DNA from 2 places in the Geobacillus sp. C56-T3 genome. Region 1 is predicted to be linked to the other one. Evidence: predicted binding sites of a transcription regulator. Region 1 holds the regulator's gene; the other holds the start of a gene.
The links. Region 1 encodes Rex, which represses fermentation and respiration genes when NADH is low (regulators of the CRP and FNR family bind a similar motif). Its sites were predicted from a motif close to TTGTGAAATATTTCACAA; they were not measured.
Positions count from the first base shown of each region.

Region 2: the regulator Rex is predicted to act here: its motif matches at 1,888-1,905, upstream of GC56T3_RS14470 (DUF2249 domain-containing protein).

Region 1 covers NC_014206.1:252,187-255,593, forward strand. The annotation lists gene GC56T3_RS01375 (ABC-F family ATP-binding cassette domain-containing protein) at 1-867, opposite strand, end outside; gene moaC (cyclic pyranopterin monophosphate synthase MoaC) at 964-1,452, shown strand; gene GC56T3_RS01385 (redox-sensing transcriptional repressor Rex) at 1,468-2,109, shown strand; gene tatA (twin-arginine translocase TatA/TatE family subunit) at 2,289-2,441, shown strand; gene tatC (twin-arginine translocase subunit TatC) at 2,462-3,205, shown strand; gene GC56T3_RS01405 (YdiK family protein) at 3,389-3,407, opposite strand, start outside.
Region 2 covers NC_014206.1:2,929,899-2,933,305, forward strand. The annotation lists gene GC56T3_RS14460 (nitric-oxide reductase large subunit) at 1-659, opposite strand, end outside; gene GC56T3_RS14465 (Crp/Fnr family transcriptional regulator) at 1,027-1,719, shown strand; gene GC56T3_RS14470 (DUF2249 domain-containing protein) at 1,957-2,196, shown strand; gene GC56T3_RS14475 (DUF2249 domain-containing protein) at 2,193-2,402, shown strand; gene GC56T3_RS14480 (hypothetical protein) at 2,399-3,407, shown strand, end outside.

The DNA.
Region 1 (3,407 bases):
CGAGGCACGGGCGATGTTGCGCTGGATGAAGTCTTGGAGTCGGGCGATTTCTTCTTGCTGTTTCTCGTACCGTCTTAACTCTTGTTCGTATTGCTCGGCCCGCAACTCCAAATAGCGGCTGTAGTTGCCGGCATAGTGTTTGAGCGTGGCATTCGACAGTTCGTATACGTCGGTGACGATTTTGTCTAAAAAGTAGCGGTCGTGGGAAACAACCAGGACGGCACCGGGATAGGCTTGCAAGTACTGCTCCAGCCAGGCGAGCGTCTCAAGATCCAAATGGTTCGTCGGCTCGTCCAAAATCAATAAATCCGGCTTGGACAACAGCAATTTCCCAAGGGCAAGCCGCGTCCGCTGTCCGCCGCTTAACGACGAGACCGGCGTTGTTTTATAATCATATGAGGAAAACTGCAGCCCGTGCAAAACGGAGCGGATGTCGGCTTCGTATTGGTAGCCGCCTTGTTCTTTGTATTGTTCTTGCAGCTCGTCATACGTTTTCAGCGTTTTTTCATAGCGAGCTGGATCGGCGAGTACGTCTGGGTCGCCGAGTTGCATGCTGAGTTCGGCGAGCTGTTTTTCGAGTCCTAGAAGCGGGGTGAATACCTCAAGCATTTCGTCCCAAATGGAACGCGGCGAGTCGAGCCCGCTGTTTTGCGCCAAATAGCCGATTTTGATATGGTTTGGTTTGATGATTTTGCCGCTGTCGAAAGAGAGTTCACCGGCGATGATTTTCAACAATGTCGATTTTCCCGCTCCGTTGCGGCCGACAAGGGCAATTCGGTCGCGGGACTGTATTTCTAGTTTTATATTCGATAAAATAAGGTCAGCGCCGAAATATTTCGTGAGCCCGTGCACTTGCAAAATGATCATGTCCGTCACCTCGCGAATAGTTTAACGTAAGTCGCGAAAACGGTCAAAGACGAATGATGAAAAATCGTGTATAGTGTATAAATGGAGGAGATTGTATTGTCATCGTTCACTCATTTCAATGAACAAGGGCGCGCGAAAATGGTTGATATTACGCACAAAGAAGATACTGTGCGAGTGGCTGTGGCGCAAACGAGCGTGACTGTCAGCCGGGAAATTTACGAAAAAATGACGAGCAATGCGATCGAGAAAGGGGATGTGCTCGCCGTCGCTCAAGTGGCGGGGGTGATGGCGGCGAAGAAGACAGCTGACCTTATTCCAATGTGTCACCCGCTTATGTTAAAGGGTGTGGACATTGCTTTTGCTTGGGAAAACGATGGAGAAGCGCATAAGCTCGTCATCACGGCAACGGTGAAAACGAAAGGGAGCACAGGAGTGGAAATGGAAGCGCTGACGGCCGCTTCGGTCTGTGCGTTGACAGTGTACGATATGTGCAAGGCGCTTGATAAAGGAATGGTCATCGGTCCGACGTATTTGGTCGAAAAAACGGGCGGGAAGTCTGGCCATTACCGACGGAAAACCGATTAGCTAGGGGATGAGATCATGAGCAACGAACAACCGAAAATTCCGCAGGCAACCGCCAAACGGCTGCCGCTTTACTATCGGTTTTTGAAAAACTTGCACGCTTCCGGCAAGCAACGCGTCTCCTCTGCCGAGTTGAGCGAGGCGGTGAAAGTCGATCCGGCGACGATCCGCCGTGATTTCTCCTATTTTGGCGCGCTTGGCAAAAAGGGATACGGGTATAATGTCAATTATTTGTTGTCGTTTTTCCGCCGGACGCTTGAAGAGGATGAGGTGACCGAAGTCGCCTTGTTTGGCGTCGGCAATTTAGGCACCGCCTTTTTAAACTATAATTTTTCGAAAAACAACAATACGAAAATCGTGATGGCGTTTGATGTCGATGAGCGGAAAGTAGGGACGACAGTCGGCGGGGTGCCGGTCTATCATCTCGATGAGTTGGAGGAGCGGCTTCACGAAAACATCCCGGTCGCCATTTTAACCGTGCCGGCCGCCGCGGCTCAAGCGCTGACCGACCGCCTTGTCGCGCAAGGAATTAAAGGCATTTTAAACTTTACTCCGGCGCGGTTGAACGTGCCGAACCATATTCGCGTCCATCATATCGATTTAGCCATTGAGCTGCAGTCGCTCGTCTATTTTTTGAAAAACTATCCATCGCCATCGTAAAAAGGATCTTCACCACAAAGTGTGCTTGACAAAGAAAGAAGATGATGATAGTGGAAACCAAAATTGCACTTCTCCCTTTTTATTCCACATCCTTCTTAGGGCAACATTGCTATCATGTTTGCCTTTAAAAGTCAAGTACATCTTTTGGTGATGAACCCGTAAAAAGGAGAGAACAACACATGAAATATTTGTTGCTCGTTGCTGTGATTTTGTTGCTGTTTGGCACGAAAAAGCTACCGGAATTAGGGCGGTCGTTCGGCCAGTCGCTTCGCGAGTTTAAAGACGCCACAAAAGGGCTCGCTGATGACGAAGAAACGAAAACCGACCGATGACAAGGCAGGATGGGGAAACAATGAATGACAAAGAAATGTCAGTGTATGAGCATCTGGGTGAACTGCGAAAACGGCTCATCATCGTGCTCATCTTTTTTGCTGCGGCGCTTGTCGTTAGTTTCTTTTTTGTCGATGATGTCATTTTGTATTTGCAGCGAACGGCCGAGGCGAAGCATTTGACCATGAACGCCTTCCGCCTCACCGATCCGATTAAAGTGTATTTTCAGTTTGCCTTTGTCATCGCGGCTGTACTGTCGGCTCCGGTGCTGTTGTATCAAATTTGGGCGTTTGTCAGCCCCGGTCTGTATGAAAAAGAGCGGAAAGTGACGTTAAGCTATATCCCGGCGTCGATCGTTCTTTTTTTAGCAGGCGTCAGCTTCGCTTATTTCGTCTTGTTTCCGTTTGTCGTTCGATTTATGAGCCAGCTGGCTGACCAACTAGGGGTTCAACAAATGATCGGCATTAATGAATATTTTCAGTTTTTGCTTCAGCTCGTGCTGCCGTTTGGCATCGTGTTTCAGCTGCCGATCGTCGTGTTGTTTTTCACCCGCTTAGGGCTTATTACGCCGCAGCTTCTTGTTCGCATCCGCAAGTATGCGTATTTGGCGCTGCTTATTTTAGCGGCAGTCATTACGCCGCCGGATGTGCTGTCGCAAGTGATCGTCATGATTCCGCTCACCATTTTGTATGAAGGAAGCATTTGGGTGGCGCGCATCGGCTATCGGAAAGCGCAGCGAGCAGCCGAGGAGGAAGGCAATGAGTGAGGCGGGACGAAAAACATGGAGAGGAAAGCGAGCAAGGCCGGGCCAAACGAAGGGGCTGTCTCAAAAGCCGCAAAACAGGGCTTTGAGGCCGGCCTCTTGTTTTTTTGTTTCCATTTTCACGATATGATCGCCGTCATGAGATTGATGTTCTGGTCCCTTCCCGTGCGAATCACGGGAAGGGGGTCAGCGTTTTGAGGCGAAA
Region 2 (3,407 bases), 970 kb from region 1:
AGCCAGGCGGTCCAGAAGAAAAAGTCGGCAATTTGTTGGATTTGATCGCCATCCGCCACCCAAGCACGGTTCGATTTTGGCATGTCACTTTCTTTGATCAATCCTTTTTTCAATCCCCAACCGTCGCCATTGGTGAACACGTCGCGGTAGTAGTCGCGCACTTTTTCCAACCCGTATACTTGCGCATCCGTCAGGACGAGAACATCCGTAACCGGATTGTAGCGGTTTTTCCGCATTTCTTTCATCACTTGTTCGCGGATGATCGTTTTCTCATCGGCGGTTAAATCGGCAAACGGTTTGTGATACCGCTCTTTTGCTTTGTAATCTTGCATGCCTTCCGTATAAATTTTCAACGCTTCCGCCGTATAGTCCGGCCCCATATACGACCCGTGTCCAAGCACGGTTCCGTAATCCATCAGCCCGTATTTTTGGAAGACGGCCTGCCCGCCGATGATCGTTTCTTTCGTCATCAACACTTGGCCGTCTTCACTGCGCACTTCCTTCGGCCTTGGCGCCATTTCTTTAAAAATCCAATACCCGCCGACAAGCAGGACGGTAAAGCTGATCAAAATGGTGAAAATGAGAATCGATTTGAGAAAACTGTTGGTCGTTTGCCGCCCCGGCCGCACGTTGGGGCGAACGGATCGATGAACTTCCATATGAGACAACCTCCTTCTCGTTTGTTCGCCCCCATTGTAGCGTGCTGAACCGAGGACGGTTTGTGAGCCGGGGCAAATGTCTGTTATGATTTATATCACAGCTTTATGGCGTGGGAATGTATACAATGAAGGCAGAAAAGGCCAAACGGAGCGGATGTTCAAAAAGAGAAAAGCATCGATGCTCTGTTGACAGCCGCCACACTTTTGTCACATTTCCAAAGGAGAGAACGCCATGAAGGCTGGTGAAAAACAACGGATTCGCTTGGTTTTTGAGAAATCGAAAGGAATGAAGTTATGGTGTTGCAAGGTTTCTCAATTTGAGAAACGCTGTTGGAGATCAGCACTTCCTTTTAAATCACCAGCCTTCATGGCGAACCATTGGATGAAAGACCGCTTAAAAGCTGTTCCGTTGTTTCGTGAACTGTCCGATTACGAGCTTGATTCGCTGGTTGCCATTTCCCACGTGCGCGTTTACAAGCCGCGGACGTTTGTCTTTATGCAAGGCGACCCGCTCGAGCGAGTCTACTTCATTCATTCCGGCACAGTGAAAATTTACAAAACAGATGTAAGCGGAAAAGAACAAATCATCTCGATTTTGCAGACGGGAGAAATGTTTCCGCATGCCGGCTTTTTCTTAAAAGGCACCTATCCGGCCCACGCCGAAGTGGTCGAGGAAGCGACATTGATCGCGATCCCGATCCACGATTTCGAACAAGTGCTGATGGCGAGCCCTGAACTTTGCATAAAACTGTTCCGCGTCATGGGCGAAAAAATCGTCGACTTGCAAAACCGGCTTGAGGCGCAAGTGCTCCATAATACGTACGAACAAATCGTGCTGCTTTTGTTGCGGTTGACGCGCACGAACGCCGTCAAGCAAGGGAAATGGCATCGGCTCACCGCCCATGTGACGAACCGCGAGCTGGCCAACATGATCGGCACCGCCCGGGAAACGGTGAGCCGCACGTTGAGCCAGCTGAAACGGAAAGGGCTGATTGACGTCGACGAACACGGCTTTTATTTGATTGACCGCGAAGGGCTCGAACAAGAAATCTTTTTCTAACTCCTTTTTCCCCATCGTCCGGCACCGGTCGGGATTCGCAATGGAGCTGATGGGGTTTCCTTTCAAACACTTGGGCAAGCCCATCTTTCTGAAACATGCTATTCCGCCCTTTCAAACGAAGACGAAACCTTTTTTCCAAAGTGGAATATGTCATGTTTCGGCCGAAAGATGTGAGCTATATCACAACATTCTGCAGTGAAAATGATTATCATGATAGTCAAAAAGGAGGGAAAGCGCATGGGTGTGACGATTGAACTCGATGTGCGCGAAGATTTGCGGCAGAAACGTGAGCCGTTTGAAAAAATTATGAACGCCATTAAGCCGCTCAAACCGGGCGATACGTTCATTTTGCACGCTCCATTCAAGCCGCTGCCGCTGTTTCCGATTATGAAAGCGAAAGGATTTACGTACGAGGCCGAACAAATCGAGAAAAAACATTGGAGAGTAACGTTTGTCAAACAGGGGGGAGACCGATGATCCTCGATAACCGCGGACTCGAGCCGCCGCAGCCGATGATGCGGACGCTAGCCGCCCTCGCGAAGCTGAATCCTGGGGAGACGCTGACGATCATTAACGACCGCCGCCCGATGTTTTTGTACGAGCAGCTTGATGAGCTCGGCTACCGGCACGAGACGGTCGCACGCGAAGACGGCAGTTTTGAAATCCGCATTACGAAAGGATGAGCAACGTGTTTCCTACTCGCACGGGGACGGAAACAGACGTCCGTCTTCCGTTCTCGTTTATCATGTTCGCCGTGTTGGCGTTCGCCGCGTCGCAGCTTATGTTGCTTGGAGCGATTCCCTCACTTAGCAGCGGCGCGTTCCGGTTGCCGTTCGTGTGGGCGGCGGCCCACCTGGCGTTGCTTGGCTTTGCGTTGATGACGTCCATGGGGGCGATGTATCAGCTCGTTCCGGTCGCCTTTTTGACGCCGATTTGGAGCGAGCGGCTCGGCTTTTGGCAATTTGCGGTGACAGCGGCCGGCATTGTCGCATTTGCCGTAAGCCTGGCGGCGGCGCCAAACCGGGCGTTTCTTCCCAGCTTGTTGCTTTTGCTTGGCATCATCTTATTCGTCTGGCAAATGGCGATGACGTTAAGAAAACAAGAAACGAAAAATATCATGACGCTCTTTGTCGCCACGTCACTGTTGTTTTTGCTGCTGACGGCGGCCGCCGGAGGGCTGCTGGCGTTTCACTTTTTCGCCGCCAAAGGCGCTAACAATCATGAAGTGGTGTTCGGCTTGCATGTGCTGTTCGGGCTGTGCGGCTGGTTCACACTGCTCATCATAGGCTTTTCGTACAAAATGGCGCCGATGTTCTCGCTCGCCCACGGCTTTTCGCTGCGGCCGGCGCGTTACGTCTATGCGCTGTACATCAGCGGGATTGCGGTGGCGTTCGCCAGCTTATTCTTGCGAAGCCACGCATGGCTTGCAGCCGGTGCAGCCTTGCTCATGAGCGGATTCGTTGTTTTCGCCTGGCATATCCGCGCCATTTTGCAAAAGCGGATGAAAAAAACGCTTGACCGCCCGTTCCGCTTTTCGCTTTCGGCCATCGTCATCGGCCTTGTGCTGCACGCAGCTGCCGTCATCGCCATCATAGCCGGCAACGGACGGTGGCTCGGCATCATCCTCTATCTTTCTGCGATCGGCTGGATCGGATTTAGCATTATCGGCTATTTGTTCAAAATCGTGC